One region of the Candidatus Thalassolituus haligoni genome, then DNA from elsewhere that is predicted to be linked to it. Evidence: predicted binding sites of a transcription regulator. Region 1 holds the regulator's gene; each other region holds the start of a gene.

Region 1 (4,286 bases):
GCTTTGACCGTGATTGATCGCCCGCCCGCAGATCTCAACCGGGTGTATTTTGGCGCTTGGGTTGAACTGGAGGATGATGACGAAGCGATTCATCGTTATCGCCTGGTTGGAGAAGATGAAATCGATCTCAAACATGGCTATATCAGTATGGATGCGCCGCTGGCCCGTGGTTTGGCTGGCAAGTACGTGGATGATGAAGTGATTGTGCGTTTGCCAAAGGGAGAACAGACCTATGCCATTCTCTCTGTGACTTATTCACGACCGGCGTGGGACAACAAGCCCGGCGAGGTCACTCATCGCTGGCTGACCTGATTTAGCTGCTAGTCTGATGATCAGGGAGGATTTATGAACAGATCAGGCAGTGTACAAAGATCCGTGTCAGCGATAGTGGCCTGCTGGTGCTGGAGTGTCGCAATAGCGGTTGTCGCGGAAACACCCTTTGGCCCTGGCGATTTTGCCGGGATCTACCGGCTACCGGTGATGATTGATACCGTGGTCAGTGTTTGTCCGTGGAAATCGGCGTCTGGCAGTGGCTATGTCCGGGTGATCCGTACACGTGGCCCAACCGGTCACGGCCTGTATTTACAGTGGATACGATTTGGTGTGGCAGGTAGTGAGGCTGAGGTGATTTCGACCCGGAGCATTGAGGAATTGGCAACGGAGTTTGACGTTGCTGTGGAGATGCCAGTGGCACAGCTCGAAAAAGACCATTGTCTGTTGCAAAGCCAGGCAGAGGATAGTGTCAACGGACGACGTTACCGACTTGATATTCGTGTTGGTGCGCCCGGAGATTACCAATTCGCAGTTACCCGGCATCTGAGTGGTGGTTTACCCTAGCAGGCTGTTTTTCACCCATTCAAGTCGTGGCCGCACTCTCAGACGGGTGATTGGTGTATGTGCATGGCAGACGCTATTCGATCGTTACAATATCCAGCCGCGTGGCCAGGTGTGACTGGTCTTGCTGCTTTTGCAGGTTAACAAAGTCGAACAGGTTAAGATCCCCCAGCTGTGAGGGGGCTATGTTACAGATGGCTGCGAAGATGTTGTCACTGCGGCCTGGTTGGATTTTTTCCCACTCATGCAGCATGTTTTTGACGTTTTGACGTTGCATGTTTTCCTGCGACCCACAGAGGTTGCAGGGAATGATCGGAAATTCCCGCGCTGCTGCAAACGCCTCGATATCCTTTTCCTTGCAGTAGGCCAGCGGACGGATCAGTACATGCTTCTTGTCGTCGCTGAGTAATTTGGGTGGCATGGCTTTGAGCTTGCCGCCATAAAACATATTCAGGAACAGGGTTTCGATAATATCGTCGCGGTGATGTCCGAGGGCAATTTTGTTGGCACCAATGTGTTCGGCAAAGCCGTACAGGGTACCGCGCCGCAAGCGTGAGCACAGACCGCAAGTAGTTTTGCCTTCCGGAATAATGTCCATGACGACGCTGTAGGTGTCTTTTTCGACAATATGGAAGGGCACATCCAGCTTGCTCAGGTATTCCGGCAGAACATGCTCAGGAAAGCCCGGCTGTTTCTGATCCATATTGACTGCGATCAGTTCAAAGTTAACCGGGGCGCTTTTCTTCAAGCTCATCAATATGTCGAGCATGGTGTAGGAGTCTTTGCCTCCAGACAGACACACCATGATTTTGTCACCTTCCTCAATCATGCAATAGTCTTCGATGGCCTTGCCGACATGACGGCGCAAACGTTTTTGCAGTTTGTTGAATTCGAGTCGTTCTTTGCGATCGATGACGTCGGCAGTCATGCTGGGAAAACTCCTGGATGTTCTGGGATGGAACACGGGCTAAAAATCAGGCGGCGAATTCTAGCGAATAGATTGGCTGTCGTCAGCAAGAGTTGCTGTGCTGGATGTTCGATTCAGCCAAGCTATGACTGACAGGGAAGGTTGTCAAATCTGTTAACCGTGAGTCAGCGTGCACGTGGGATACTGCGGAGCAGTAGCAGCCACATATGTCCGGTGTTTTGCCGAACGGTTGCGGGCTGCCTGCTGCTACTGATCGGTTTATTCTGTGGTGGCCTTGTCGTCGCATTCGAGGTGAGCACTCAGGCCTGCCATCTCATAAAGACTGTTCATGTCCAACACAATGATTTCCTTGCCTTGGGTTTCGATCAGCGCATTTTTCTGAAAGCGGGTAAATACCCGACTAATGGTTTCAACCGCGAGACCAAGATAATTGCTGATGTCGACCCTGGACATGGGCAGCCGGAAGTGAGTCGCGCTGAAGCCTCGGCGGGCATAGCGGTTGGAAATATCCAGTAAAAAGGAGGCCACACGTTCTTCGGCGTTCTTTTTGCTTAATAGCAGCATCATGTTCTGGTCGTGGCGAATTTCATTACCCATGGTGCGCATCAGCTGTTTACGCAGATCGGGTAATTCGTCGGTGAGGTTTTCCAGCTGGTGCACCGGAATTTCACACACGGTGGTTGTTTCCAGTGCCTTGGCGGTGAGTGGGTAATCTCCGGCATCGTAACCGGCTAACCCAATCAGTTCGCTGGCGAGGTGAAAGCCGGTGATCTGCTCTTCGCCGTTGCTGGCCAGGGTATAGGTTTTCAGGGCACCAGTACGTACTGCAAATACCGACTGGAATTCATCCCCTTGCTGGAATAACAGCTGGCCTTTCTGGATGGGTCGGCCACGGCGAATAATATCGTCAAGCCGCTCCATATCACTGTCGCTGAGCGATAGTGGCAGACACAGAGCATTCAGGGAGCAAGTCTGGCAGTGGGGCTGATTGCCGCGCAAGGGAGGATGTGCAACTTGGTTTGTTTTCATTGAGCTCACCGTGTCTGGTTTTCCGTGACAAACGGAACAACTGTTTTCCATTAGTTTTCGTATGGTCTTAGCTCACAGGGTGACTGTCAAGACATTGGTCAAGGTATTACAGTTGGCTGACTATAGCCAGATGGCCGCTGCGGTCCACAATCCATAACTGATGAGCAAGAGTCCGGCGATGCGACGGCTGACGTTGTGATTGAGTAATCGATTGAGGCTGCTGGCGGCGAGGCCGCTGGCAAACAGGGCAGGCAGTGTGCCCAGTCCGAAACAGGCCATGGCCAGTGCACCCTTGAGAGGATCGCCATTAGCGGCGACCCAGCTTAATGTACTGTAGACCAGGCCACAGGGAAGCCATCCCCACAGCAATCCGAGACGAAAGCGGCTGCTGACTGATTGTTGTGCCAGTAATGGTTTGGTGGCGGGCTGTAGCAGACGCCACAGGTGCTGACCGAGCTGTTCAATCCGGGTCAGCCAGCTTGCCCAGCGCGCGATGTAGAGTCCCATCAGCATTAGCATCACGGCAGCCAGTGTGCGTAATACCAGCGTCAGCAGGTCATTCAGTTGCTGCAGCCATAAGCCAAGTACAGAGACTATCAGCCCAGCCACTACGTAGCTGGTGATTCGTCCGCCATTAAAAGCCAAGGCGGTTAATAGCGGTTGATGCTGTGAGCGACTGCCAATGGCTGCCGCAATACCGCCACACATGACCAGGCAATGACTGGAACCAAACAAGCCCAGCAGTAATGCGGTGAGCAGTGACAGTGGTTCAATCACGACAATTTGTCAGGTGATGTGGCGTCTGGTGCTGCAGGCGGTGGGTTGATTGTTGTTGACGGCGGTTTTTCGGCGCTGGCCGTCGTTTCCTCAGGGTCGTCATCAAAGAGAATCTTGTGGGCTGGCGACTCCAGATCATCAAACTGACCGCTACGTACTGCCCAGAAAAAAATCAGGGTGGCGATACTGATCAGGACGATCGAGAGTGGAACAAGTATGTAGATAATATCCATGTTATGTCCGTCATGCTGGGCGAATGGGTGCCGTTATAACCCGGCATTATGTCTGTGGGTGGCTATCGGCAGCATCCGGTTTGGATATCCGGGACAGCCTCAAGGCGTTACTGACCACCAACAGGGAACTGAACGACATGCCGATGGCTGCCGCCCAGGGGGGAATGTAACCTGCGGCCGCTACTGGCAGGGCAAGCAGGTTGTAAAACAGTGCCCAGCCAATATTCTGGTATATCACTTTCCGGGTGCGGCTGGCGGTGTCCAGAGCCTGCAGCAGGCTGTCCAGGCGTCCGCTGGTCACCAGCGCATCAGCACTGGTTTTGGCCAGGTCGCTGGCATCGCTGACGGCAATCGCAATATCAGCACCAGCGAGTACCGGCACATCGTTAATGCCATCTCCGACCATCAAAACGCGTTCTCCCTGCTGTTGCCACAGGCGCACCTGTTGCAACTTTTGCTCGGGAGACAAACCGATCCATACGTCG
Region 2 (4,286 bases), 1.8 Mb from region 1:
GGTCTCGGCCAGAATTTCACCGATAATCAGTGCGCCAACAGGGGTCAGGGAGGCGGGTTTGAGTACAAACGGACAACCCGCTGCCAGTGCCGGGGCCACTTTGTGGGCCGCCAGGTTCAGCGGGAAGTTGAACGGCGAAATAAACGAACAGGGGCCAATCGGCACGCGTTTCCATTGACCGCTGTAGCCTTTGGCGCGCGGGGTTATGTCCATCGGGATTACTTCACCGTAAATACGGGTGGCTTCTTCGGCGGCGATCTTGAAGGTGTCGATCAAACGGGTCACTTCACCGCGAGCATCCTTGATTGGCTTGCCTGCTTCCAGGCACAGGGCCTGGGCGATTTCTTCAAAGCGTTGTTCAAAACGACGGACGCAGTGGTAAATGATTTCCTGGCGCTTGTAGGCTGGCATCTTGCGCATGGGTTCGGTGGCTTCAACCGCCGCCGCAATGGCTTTATCGATGGCGTCAACGTCAGCCATGGCGACGCGGGTGGCTACTTCGCCGGTGTATTTGTTTTTTACTTCCAGATCCTGGTTCGGAGCCATTGGCTCGTTGGCCAGGTAATAGGGGTAGGATGCCTGCAGCATGGTAAACCTTCTGTGTTGAGTTTATTGGTCTTTCAGGGCGGCCTGGCCCAGCGCTGAGATGGCCGCTTCTGCACATTGAATATCGTGTTCTACGGTTGCCCCCGATATGCCGACAACACCCACCACCCGAGTCCCGGATGGTAACTCGCCAATGGCACTCCTTGGGGGCTGACAATACAAATACAAACGGCCACGCCAAGCTCTCCGGCCTTGAGCCGGGCAGCCTGTAACATGGCCAGAGCGGAGTCGCGGCTCCGCTCGTCGAGCGAGTGGGTCACGCTCATAAAGCGTCGTGTCTATACATGGAACTGGACGTTGGTCTGACCGGTGCCGGAGCTTTCGAAATAGGGGGTCAGTACTTCGGCCTTGCCCTGGTACTTGTCCCAACCCAGGGCACCAAACAGCATGGCAGTGTCGTGCATACCGCCTTCGCCAGAACAGAATTTGGCGTATTCCGGCAGCATCTTCAGGAACGTGGCGTACTTGCCTTGCTCCCACAGTTGCAGTACCCGCAGGTCAACCTGCTTGTGAAACTCGCGGGAGATGGTGAAGGTGCCGTTGTTGGCTTCGTACAGTTCGTTTTCCCAGATCTGGTGCGACAGCGAACCAGAGGCAACCACCATGACCTTGCCGTCGTACTCCTTGATTGCTGCGGCGATGGCTTCGCCCAGTACGCGGGAGTCGTTGAGATTATGAACGGTGCACCAGGCTGCTACCGACACCACCTTGAATTGCGAATCCGGATCCATAAATTTCAGTGGCACCAGCGTGCCGTATTCCAGATCCAGCGTTGGCACCTGGTGCGACAGAGTATGCACCCCTTTTTCCGTCGCCTTGGCGGCAATTGCATCCCCCAGCGCCGGTGCACCAGGATGGCTGTATTCAAGGTTCTGGATAAAGTGCGGAAACTCGTGGCTGGTGTACACGCCTTCAAAATGTTTGTTGCTGTTAATGTGGAACCCGGCGTTGACCAGCCAGTGGGTGTCCAGAATCACCACGGTATCGACACCGGCAGCACGGGCACGACGCCCCAGCTCACGGTGGCCATCAATGGCGGGCTGGCGGCAGCCTTCCAGTTTGCCAGGCTGCTCCGACAGCAGCATGGTAGGTACATGAGTCACTTTTGCAGCAAGGGTCATTTCGCCCATGGTCGTCACCTTTTTATCGTTGTTAGACAGAATTGGCTTGTCCCGACGGCAGACCGGCTTTTGGTCGGGAGCATGGAGGGTATGGTTATCCATGCGGCTAAGTGATCACTAAATATTAACATGTTAAGTAAAAATATAATTAACATGTTATCTAATGTCAATGGAGCATCCTGGCTGGAGTGAACGAGCCTTGAGGTAAATCAGTCCAGGGCTTGAGGCAGGTCAGCTTTTGCTGGCTGAGGCGTTGTTAGCCGCGAAGAGTGTTTGCGTGCCAGGGCCCCGAGCTGTCGGGGAGGGACGACAACGGCATGCCGGGAGAGATTCAAGGTTCAAGTTTGATGATTTCATCCAGCAGCTCTTTCAGCAAATCCATCTTTTGTGGTGACAGCTGGCTGGTCATTTCAGCATAGAGTCCTTCCATTCGTGGGCTGGCGTTGGCAAACATGGTTTTGGCTTTTTCGGTCAGGCTGATCAGGATCCGGCGCTGGTCTTCGGTGGACTTGCGGCGGCGGAGATAATCTTGTGCTTCGAGTCGGTTGATGATGCCAGTGAGACTGGGGCTGAGAATACAGCACAGTTCAGCCAGCTGCTTGGACTCCAGCTCCTCGTATTCGTTGAGGGCTCGAATCACTCGCCATTGCTGTTCTGTGAGGCCGATTTCTTGCAGGATAGGCCTGAAAAAAGCCATGGTGGACTCGCGTGACTTGAGCAATTTGAGTGGAATGGAGTCGTCGAACTTGCGCATTAAAAGGGCTTCCGTTGTGCTTGTCTGAATCGTCTGGGCGGGCGGTGTCTGCCCGTATTTATTGTATACCGGCTGCTTCCATCACCAGCAATATCAGGCTGGTGAGTAGCAGCATCAGCAGGGTGTAGGGCAGGTTGTGACGCAGGATCTCGCGATTACCAACCTGGTACTGGCCCTGCACGATAAAGTTCAGGCCGCTGAATACACTACCCGACATCGACAGGGATACCCCCATGATATAAGCAATGGCCATCAGTGTCGGGGTAGCGGTGACGTTGTGCATCAGACCGGCAAAGATGGCGAACAGGGCAAACTGGTGGACACCGAGGCTGGCAATAATAACGATGGCCAGCATAGTGATAATAGCCACCATGGCGCTGGTTTGTTCAAACGGAAAGCTGATCAGCCCGGAGCTGATGCAGGCTTTGACTCCGGCTGCGAGAAAACCGGCAGCAAGAAACAAAGACACTTCCGGACGACCGTTAGGCAGCTGGGTGGTGATGTGTTTTTTCAGCGTATCGAGGCCACCGGCAAGGCCATTTCGCCACCCCATCAGTGTGGTGGGAATCAGCACGGCGACAGCAGAGACAATGGCGACCATGGGGGTGTTCGGGAACAGCCGGTGGCTGATTAACAGGGTGCCGATCAGAATACCGGGAAGAAACAGGCTGGCTGGCCGAATTGGATAACCCTGATACGTTGCCAGTTCGTCACCGTAGCGCAGTTTCGCTTCGATCAGGGTGACGGCCATACCCAAAACGACCAGAGTTAAGGCCCATGGGTAGACCTGCGGCATTTGTACGCCGGGTACTTGTTCCAGAATCAGCGGGATCATGCTGAGAAATGGCGACCAGAAAATCGCCAGCGAAAACCCCCGTGACAATAAGATGTAAGACAGCGGGCTGATTCGGCCATCCCGCTGGATCTGGTCACCAATCAGCACCAGCGACGAGAAGTTCGCAACGGACGAAAACAGGTGCATACCACCCAGCGTCAGACCAAAGCTGCGTATGCCGCTGCTTTTACCGCCGGGATAGAGGCGAGTGGCGAGGCGAATAAAATTCACGGCGGCCAGCAGCATGACTAATTTCAGATGCTCTCGCATCATGTGCAGCAGATCAAAACCCCCGCCACGACTCCAGGCCCAGAGCGCAAATCCGAATCCGGCGGCGATCAGAATCAGAATGGGGAGCCGCTGTTTGCGATTGAGCCGTGGCAATTCAATCACCAGAAATGCCCACGCCAGCAGGGTGGCCAGGTTGGTGGCTTCGATCAGGTTCAGGGTATCGGCCAGAGTTAGCGCCCAGGTCAGCAGTAGCAACACACCGGAAACAGCAACCGGCGGCCAAAAGGGTGGCAGGGAGAGGTTCAAGAGAGTCTCTTAAGATGTTAAATAAATAATGGCTATCCTACACTGGCCAGCAGGAATGATGAAGTTAGTGCATGAAAATGAAGGCGTTGATCGATATCGGGCGGTCAATAATGGCATTTATGCAAGGTCACGTTCCTGTTCGCGAAATCCTTTTGGGGTGATTCCGGCCTGTTTGCGGAAAAAACGTGAGAAATAGGATGGATCGGTAAAGCCCAGCTGATAGCCAATATCGTTGATGGTATGGCTGGAATAGCGCAGCAGGCGTTTGCTTTCTTGCAGCATGCGGTCGTGGATCAAGCGTTTGGGTGGGCAGTTGGCGACGCGTTGGCAAATATGATTCAAATGGCTTTCAGAGACGCCGATGGCATCGCAGTATTTGATCAGCGGCCAGCGTTGGCGAAACTCCCGTTCAATCAGCTCGGAAAAGCGGCGG
Region 3 (4,286 bases), 1.1 Mb from region 1:
AGCCGGATTAAAGAAGTGCATACCAACGATACGGCCCGGATACCGGCGGCCGGCGGCCAGACTGGTGATGGATAACGACGAGGTATTGCTGGCCAGAATGCAATCATCAGAGCAAACGTCTTCCAGTGTTGCCAATACGCTGCGCTTGACGTCGAGGTTTTCAATAATGGCCTCGATCACCAGCTTGGCATCCACCAATGCTTCAATGTCATCAACCGGCGTGATACGAGACAGTACCGCGTCACGCTGTTCAGCCGTGAGCTTGCCACGAGCAACCAATTTGTTCAGCTGAGCAGCCATCGTGTCAATGGCTTGGGCAGCAGCGCCTTCGCGATTGTCATACAGCTTCACCGGGTGACCGGCCTGGGCCGCTACCTGAGCGATGCCCGCCCCCATCGCACCGGCACCAATGACGGCAACCAGAGTGTCGATACTCAATGTATGCGTCTGTTCTGGCATCATTCAGCGCCCCTTGAATTCAGGTGTGCGTTTTTCCATAAAGGCTTTTACGCCTTCGCGGTAGTCGGCGGTACGACCGGCCAGGCGTTGCAGATCTCTCTCCAGCGTCATCTGCTCCTCGAAGCTGTTGCTGACGCTGCTGTTCAAGGCACGCTTGATTAGCGCCAAACCTTGCGTCGGTTGAGTCGCTAATTGCTTCGCCAGTGTCAGGGCTTCGTTATGCAGGGCTTCGTCATCCACCACCCGATAGATCATGCCCCAGTCATACGCTTGCTCAGCTGTGACAGGGGTTCCCAGCAAGGCCATATGTTTGGCACGGGCCATGCCGACCAAGCGAGGCAGAAACCAGCTACCACCAGAATCCGGCACCAGACCAATTTTGCAGAACGCCTGAATAAACTTGGCGGAGCGAGCCGCCAGCACCAGATCACAGGCCAAAGGAATATTCGCGCCAGCACCGGCTGCGACACCATTGACCGCACAGATCACCGGCATCGGCAAGTCTTGCAGGGTCTTGATCAATGGGTTGTAAAAGCGTTCGATCGACAACCCCAGATCCGGTGAATTGGCATTAGGGTCAACATTGCGGTCAGATAAATCCTGACCGGCACAAAAACCGCGGCCCTCTGCCGTCAGCAGCAAGGCGCGGACTTCCGGATTGCCGGCAGTCGCTTTCAGGGCCTCTTTGACTTCAAGGTGCATGGCTTCGTTAAAGCTGTTCAACGCCTTGGGACGGTTCAAACTGAGGATGGCAACGCCGTCCTCAACGGAATACAGAATATACTCGAGGTTCATGGGCATATTGCTCCTGGAGATCAGAATGGGTTGCCAGCACTACTGGCCGTTAAATTCGGGTTTGCGCTTTTCCTGAAAAGCGGCAATGCCTTCCTTGCGGTCGGCGGTGCCAGCCAGAACAGTAAAGGCATGGCGCTCGAAACGGAGACCAGAGGCGAGATCGGTATCCATACCTTTGAGCACCGATTCTTTGGCCAGGCGCACTGCCAGCGGTGCCTTACAGGCAATACTGGCAGCAACAGCCAACGCCCGCTCAACAGTCAATTCCGGTTGGGTAATCTCGCTTACCAGACCGGATTGCTGAGCTTGTCGAGCAGTGATCGGCTCGCCAGTCAGTACCATCTGCATTGCCATCGACTTGCCCACCGCCCGCAATAATCGCTGCGTGCCCCCAGCACCGGGCATGATGCCAAGGTTGATTTCCGGTTGTCCGAAGCGCGCGTCTGCGCCAGCAAGAATAATATCGGCGTGCATCGCCAACTCGCAGCCACCGCCCAAACAAACGCCATTTACGGCGGCAACCAGCGGCTTGGGAAAACGGCTAATCCGCTGCCAGTGCTGCTGGCGGGGGTCATTCAGAATACCGACCAAATCGCGCTCGGCCATTTCCTTGATATCGGCTCCGGCAGCAAAGGCCTTGCGGTTGCCAGTGAGAACCAGCACTCGAATGTCGTCCTCGGCTTCTGCCAGATCCATGACCACCGACAACTCACCCAGCATGGCGGTGGTCAGGGCATTGAGTGCCGCAGGGCGATTCAGCTCAATCAGCTGAACCCCTGCACTGACCTTATGTACGACCAGTGTTGCGTAGCGTTTTGTCATCTGAGTAACCTGTCCGATTTTGTTTTTATAGCGTTTCGGCAATGACTTAAGGCGCAGACGTCTTCGTTCCCACTCGTTCCGGCACCCTGACGGCACCAGCCTTGAATCAAGGAGCGGACTCGTTTGATCTGCATCAACAGTTATCAATGCTGCCCAAAATTAAGATACAAAACAATAATTTATTTTTTGATTTTCGTATCTTATTTTCATTTTGCATGAAAAAACCCTCTGAAAAATCAATAGACGCGAGCATTTCTCGATTAAAAAACAATATTTTTCAAATAGATAGAAAATAAAATGGATTCAAATACATCATTTCGAGACAATCTAAACAACACCAACAGATGCCGTTTCAATCAACAACGACCTATGATTTGATACATTAAATAATAAATAATAGATATTTTAGTGTCTTTAAAACAAAAATACTCATTAATGGAGTTGTTATGTCGTCTGATGCCATGACGAACAGCCAGGCCACGCTCTGGTTTTCCCGCCACTCACCTTTGCTGGATCAGGCCGTTAGTGCGATTCATCAGCGCGGTTACTGGGCTCCTTTCCCGGAACATCCCAAAGCGTACCCGGCGGAGTCATTGGCCAGCGCGGCAGCAGAATTCCAGACCTTGCTAGGACAGCCGTTTGAGCTGCAAGGAGTAGGGGAGATTGGACGAGCGGGTGAGGAGCAGTCACCCTACGGCTTCGCCCTTGGCATCCACTATCCGCAGTACGACCCGGATACGTTACTGGAAACCCAGCAATCACTGATTGGTGGCTGGCGCGATGCAGGGCCACAAACCAGGGTGGCGGTCGCTCTGGAGGCCATTCACCGGTTAAATGCACTCAGTCCGCTGATGGCTCAGGCGGTACAACACACCACTGGACAATCTGCCAATATGGCTTTCCAAGCCGGCGGCCCCCACGCCCAGGACCGGGCAGTAGAAGCCGTTGCCTACAGCTGGGATGCCATGGCGGAGATACCGCAATCCGTATTGTGGCGAAAACCCATGGGCAAACGTGGTCAACTGTCATTGACTAAACGTTGGCATATCGTGCCTCGGGGAATATCACTCAGCATCGCCTGTTGCACCTTCCCGACCTGGAATACCTACCCCGGATTATTTGCCAGCCTGGTGACGGGCAATCCGGTGGTCATCAAACCCCACCCGGATTCGATTCTGCCGCTGGCACTGACCGTCAAGGTGCTACAGGAGGTACTCACCGAAGCCGGATACGATCCACGCCTAGTGATGCTCGCGGTCGACACTCGGCCTGCCCCGCTGGCGGCCCGACTGGCAACCGACCCACGGGTGCGGCTGATCGATTTCACCGGTTCCAGCCACTTTGGCAACTGGCTGGAACAGCACGCTCACCAGGCGGAAGTGTTTACCGAAAAAGCCGGGCTCAACACCGTGATTATTGACAGCATGGCGGACATCACTGCAGTTGCTGGTAATCTCGGTTTCTCACTCAGTCTCTACTCCGGGCAAATGTGTACCTCTCCCCAAGTCATTTATATTCCTGCTAGTGGCGTGATGGTAGGAGGTGAATGCTGGTCATTTGAGCAAGTAGCTGATGCACTGGTCAGCAGTATTGCCCAGTGGACCGCCGATCCAGCCCAGGCGTGCGGCTTCCTCGGCGCAATTCAAAGTGAAGGCACCTTAGTCAGAATTCAGCAATGCCGGGAGGCGATCACAGGCCGGGGCAGCGTATTACTCGATAGCAAGAGTCTGATTCATCCAGATTTTCCCTCAGCCCGCGTGCAGACGCCACTGCTGCTCGCACTGGCAAGCCAGGATCAGGATCTGTATGGCAAAGAACAGTTTGGCCCGATTGCGTATCTGGTTCGTACCCACGGCACCGCAGAATCCCTGTCACTGACACGCCAGACCTTGTTAGCTCAAGGCGCGATTGCACTGGCTATCTACACCACCCGCGACGATGTGCTGGCGCAGGCAGAAAATCTGGCTCAGGACGTCGCAGTCTCGTTATCCATCAATCTGGATGGCAGTTTTTATATGAACCAGTCCGCCACATTCAGTGACTTTCATGGCACTGGTGGCAACCCGGCAGCCAACACTTCTCTCACCGATAGAGGGTTTATCAGTCGCCGCTTTGTAGTGGTACAAAGCCGTCGTCCAGCGACCGCCGCCACTGACTGATCAGGAGAGATTTATATGCCTTGTTACAAAATCGATGGCGTGACACCAGTG
Region 4 (4,286 bases), 1.9 Mb from region 1:
TCCAGCCCTTATAACGCCAGCTACGCACAGGACTACGATCCAGCCATGGTAGTACGAACAACACCGCAATCGCAGCCCCCATTGCAGCAACACCCATCAGTTTGTCTGGCACTGCACGCAGAATCGCGTAGAACGCACCAAAATACCAAACTGGAGCAATGTGCTCAGGAGTTTTCAAACCATTAGCTGGTTCAAAGTTGGCGTGTTCCAACATGAAACCGCCGCCTTCAGGGAAGAAGAACATTACGGTACAGAACACCATCAGGAAGACAACGATGCCGACCAGGTCGTGTACTGAGTAGTAAGGGTGGAATGGCACGCCATCCAGAGGAACCCCGTTTTCGTCTTTCAGTTTTTTGATGTCGATACCGTCAGGGTTGTTGGAACCCACTTCATGCAACGCCAGCAAGTGCATAACCACCAGACCGACAATCACCAGCGGCACAGCGACAACGTGTAAGGCAAAAAAGCGGTTCAGAGTTGCACCAGAAATCAGGAAGTCACCACGAATCCATTCAGTCAGTTCATTACCGTAAGGCAGAACAGAGAACAGAGAGATAATTACCTGCGCACCCCAGTAAGACATTTGACCCCATGGCAGTACGTAGCCCATGAAAGCTTCTGCCATCAGAGCCAAGTAAATGGCCATACCGAAGATCCAGATCAATTCACGAGGCTTCTGGTAGGAACCATACAGAATGGCGCGCATCATGTGCAGATAAATAGCGATAAAGAAGAAGGTAGCGCCAGTGGAGTGCATATAGCGAATCAGCCAGCCCCACTCAACATCTCGCATGATGTATTCAACAGAGGCAAACGCTGCTTCGGCACTCGGAGTGAAGTTCATGGTTAACCAGACACCGGTCAGGATCTGGTTAACCAGCATCAACATCGACAATACGCCGAAGAAGTACCAGAAGTTGAAGTTCTTCGGCGCATAGTACTTGGACATATGCTTTTCATAGGCACTGGTTACCGGCAAGCGGTCATCAATCCAGCCCATGAAGGTATTTTGCTTGTTACTCATCAGGCGTTCTCCTCATCCACACCGATTACAACCACACTGGCGCTTTCGTAGCTGTACGGCGGAACTTCCAGGTTGGCCGCAGCCGGAGATCCCTGAAAAACACGACCAGACAGATCAAAACGGGAACCGTGACATGGACAAAACCAGCCTCCAGGCCAGTTTGCATCAAACTGCTGAGGTTTGACTTCGCCAAAGTACTTGGGGGCACAACCCAGGTGAGTACAAACACCCAGCAAAACCAGGATTTCAGGCTTGCGTGAGCGATTGATGTTGTCAGCGTAGGCTGGTTGCTGAGCCTTGTTGCTGTTATCCGGATCTTTCAGCCGGTCATTATGCTCTGGCAGATTTTCCAGCATCGCATCTGTACGGTGCACGATGTATACCGGCTTGCCACGCCATTCGGCAGTCAGCATCGAACCCAGTTCGACTTTGCTGACATCGACCTTGGCCGGAGCGCCCGCCGCTTTCGCCTTTTCACTTGGAACCCAAGATTTGACGAAGGGTACAGCGACAAAGCCAGCACCAACTGCGCCGACAGCAGAAGTCACGCCCACCAACAGGGTGCGCCGACCTTTATTAACGCCGTCTTGACTCATTACCATCTTCTCCCATCATTAAAATTCTTTTCTGCCGCGAGGTCGTTTGCCTGAGAGGGACTACGGTCGGCAGACCCGGCGTAGAATGCAGAGCGGCGCACATAGTAAAGAAATTGAGGATTTGAAACAACCGGGAAGACATACGTGCTGTAGGGATATAAAAACAAAAAAAGCGTCCATTGACATAAGCCAAGGGACGCCTTTTTTATCAGCAAAAAATAGCTTAACGCTTGGAGAACTGCGGCTTCTTACGTGCTTTACGCAGACCAACCTTCTTACGTTCAACCTCACGAGCGTCACGAGTAACGTAACCCGCAGCACGCAGAGATGGACGTAGCGTTTCGTCGTATTGCATCAGGGCGCGAGTAATGCCGTGACGGATAGCACCCGCCTGACCATTACCACCACCGCCGTTAACATTAACAACAATGTCAAACTTCTCCAGACTCTCAGTCAGTTCCAGAGGCTGACGGACAACCATACGAGCAGTTTCACGACCGAAATATTCTTCCAGTGTGCGCTTGTTGATCACGATAGAGCCAGTACCTGGACGCAAGAAAACGCGAGCAGTGGACGTCTTGCGACGACCGGTACCGTAGTATTGAGTTACGGCCATATTATTCTCCCAGCTTCAGTTCTTGAGGCTGCTGAGCGGTGTGTGGATGCTCGCTACCTGCGTAAACTTTCATTTTCTTGAACATGGCGCGTCCAAGAGGATTCTTGGGCAGCATGCCTTTTACCGCTGTCTCAATTACGTCCTGCGGCTTGTAGTCGATCAGCTTCTCAAAAGAGATCGACTTCAGGCCACCGGGGTAACCAGTGTGACGGTAATACATTTTGTCGCTGGTTTTATTGCCAGTGACTTTTACTTTTTCAGCATTGATCACGACGATGTAATCGCCGGTATCAACGTGTGGTGTGTATTCTGGCTTGTGCTTGCCTCTCAAACGGCGAGCAACCTCGGTAGCCAGGCGACCCAGCGTCTGATCAGCTGCATCAACAACAAACCATTCACGTTTTACGGCTTCGGGTTTTGCGCTGTAAGTTTTCATCAAATTCTCGCCTTCAAGGGCATGTTGATCAGAAAAGAGGGCGGCATTCTACAGGACGGTTATTACCCACGCAACCATCTGTGTATTTTTAACACAGTAAGTCACGGATCAGCCGTCACGACACAAGTGCCAGAAAGGAGCCGTCTTTTCATAAAGGGGCGCGGATTGTATCTTTAGTGCAGAAAATAATCCACTCGAAAAATGAATTGTCGACAGATTTTTATTGCCCGCCAGATTGGCTTCGTCCGCATCAAACCGGCACGGCCTAGCCGCCTCCAAAGAACTGACGCTCATACCTATCACCCTGCACACCCTGCCGTGCCGTTACAGACAGCCATGGAGGGCGTCCCTACGGAGCGGTCAGGCAGCAATCAGTGCTCACGGGTTGCGCGGAATTCCACCTCGGGCCAGCGCTCCTGAATCAAACTCAGGTTCACCCGCGTCGGTGCGATGTAGGTCAGATAGCCGCCGCCATCAATCGCCAGGTTATCTGCTGCCTTACGTTTGAAATCTTCCAGCATCTTGCTATCTGCGCAATACACCCAGCGTGCCGTATTCACACTGACCGGCTCATAAATACATTCCACTTTATACTCGTCGCGCAGGCGCTGCTGTACCACATCAAACTGCAACACCCCGACCGCACCAAGGATCAGATCGTTGTTATTAACCGGCATAAATAACTGGGTTGCGCCTTCTTCCGACAGCTGCTGCAATCCCTTCTGCAGCTGCTTCATTTTTAACGGATCTTTCAACCGCACTCGCTTGAACAGTTCCGGGGCAAAGTGAGGAATACCAGTGAACCGCAGGTTTTCACCCTCAGTGAAGGTATCGCCAATCTGGATGGTGCCATGGTTGTGCAGCCCGATGATGTCACCGGAAATGGCTTCTTCTACCGCTGAGCGGTCGCCTGCAAGAAAGGTCACTGCGTCGGCAATCTTGATGTCTTTGCCAATCCGCGTGTGTTTCATCTTCATACCACGGGTATAAGCGCCAGAGCACACCCGCATAAAGGCAATACGGTCACGATGTTTCGGATCCATATTAGCCTGGATCTTGAAAATAAAACCGGAGAACGTTTCTTCCATTGGTGGCACTTCGCGCTCATTGGTCTGACGCGGAATCGGCGCGGGTGCCCACTCAACAAAGTAATTGAGCATTTCGCGCACCCCAAAGTTCGACAAGGCGGTGCCGAAGAATACCGGCGTCATCGTGCCTGCAAGGTATTCATCCAGATCAAATTCATAACTGGCACCCCGTACCAGCTCGATTTCTTCCACCAATTCTTCCACCAGCTCTTCGCCCAGCAGTGCCAGCGCTTCGGCAGATTCAATGCCCTGAATCTGGACATCGTCCGGAATGATGCTGGCCTGCCCGGGCCGGAACACGTGAATCGTGTCAGTGACCAGGTTGTACACACCCTTGAACGCCTTGCCCATACCAATCGGCCAGGTCACTGGCGCGCACTTGATTTTCAAGATGGTTTCAATTTCATCCAGCACTTCAATATGGTCACGAACTTCCCGATCCATCTTGTTAATGAAGGTGAAGATCGGGGTATCACGCAGACGACAGACATCCATCAGCTTGATGGTGCGGTCTTCGACACCC

The links. Region 1 encodes FNR, which switches genes on or off when oxygen is low (the NO sensors DNR and NnrR bind a similar motif). Its sites were predicted from a motif close to TTGATNTANATCAA; they were not measured.
Region 2: hpaD (3,4-dihydroxyphenylacetate 2,3-dioxygenase) is a predicted target of FNR. The motif match lies at 1,949-1,962, and genes of this name have one in related genera.
Region 3: paaF (2,3-dehydroadipyl-CoA hydratase PaaF) is a predicted target of FNR. The motif match lies at 2,200-2,213, and genes of this name have one in related genera.
Region 4: petA (ubiquinol-cytochrome c reductase iron-sulfur subunit) is a predicted target of FNR. The motif match lies at 1,803-1,816, and genes of this name have one in related genera.

The regions. Positions count from the first base shown of each region.
Region 1 covers NZ_CP139482.1:1,614,515-1,618,800, forward strand. The annotation lists gene greB (transcription elongation factor GreB) at 1-312, shown strand, start outside; gene SOJ49_RS07335 (hypothetical protein) at 346-837, shown strand; gene ttcA (tRNA 2-thiocytidine(32) synthetase TtcA) at 911-1,762, opposite strand; gene fnr (fumarate/nitrate reduction transcriptional regulator Fnr) at 2,021-2,791, opposite strand; gene SOJ49_RS07350 (sulfite exporter TauE/SafE family protein) at 2,912-3,568, opposite strand; gene ccoS (cbb3-type cytochrome oxidase assembly protein CcoS) at 3,565-3,801, opposite strand; gene SOJ49_RS07360 (heavy metal translocating P-type ATPase) at 3,848-4,286, opposite strand, start outside.
Region 2 covers NZ_CP139482.1:3,416,952-3,421,237, reverse strand. The annotation lists gene SOJ49_RS15340 (aldehyde dehydrogenase family protein) at 1-588, opposite strand, end outside; gene SOJ49_RS15335 (hypothetical protein) at 678-872, opposite strand; gene hpaD (3,4-dihydroxyphenylacetate 2,3-dioxygenase) at 885-1,736, opposite strand; gene hpaR (homoprotocatechuate degradation operon regulator HpaR) at 2,059-2,481, opposite strand; gene SOJ49_RS15320 (hypothetical protein) at 2,540-3,853, opposite strand; gene hpaA (4-hydroxyphenylacetate catabolism regulatory protein HpaA) at 3,971-4,286, opposite strand, start outside.
Region 3 covers NZ_CP139482.1:500,347-504,632, reverse strand. The annotation lists gene paaH (3-hydroxyacyl-CoA dehydrogenase PaaH) at 1-462, opposite strand, end outside; gene paaG (2-(1,2-epoxy-1,2-dihydrophenyl)acetyl-CoA isomerase PaaG) at 463-1,254, opposite strand; gene paaF (2,3-dehydroadipyl-CoA hydratase PaaF) at 1,294-2,076, opposite strand; gene paaN (phenylacetic acid degradation protein PaaN) at 2,523-4,235, shown strand; gene SOJ49_RS02250 (phenylacetic acid degradation protein PaaY) at 4,251-4,286, shown strand, end outside.
Region 4 covers NZ_CP139482.1:3,501,333-3,505,618, forward strand. The annotation lists gene SOJ49_RS15725 (cytochrome bc complex cytochrome b subunit) at 1-1,027, opposite strand, end outside; gene petA (ubiquinol-cytochrome c reductase iron-sulfur subunit) at 1,027-1,623, opposite strand; gene rpsI (30S ribosomal protein S9) at 1,847-2,239, opposite strand; gene rplM (50S ribosomal protein L13) at 2,241-2,675, opposite strand; gene SOJ49_RS15745 (peptide chain release factor 3) at 3,047-4,286, opposite strand, start outside.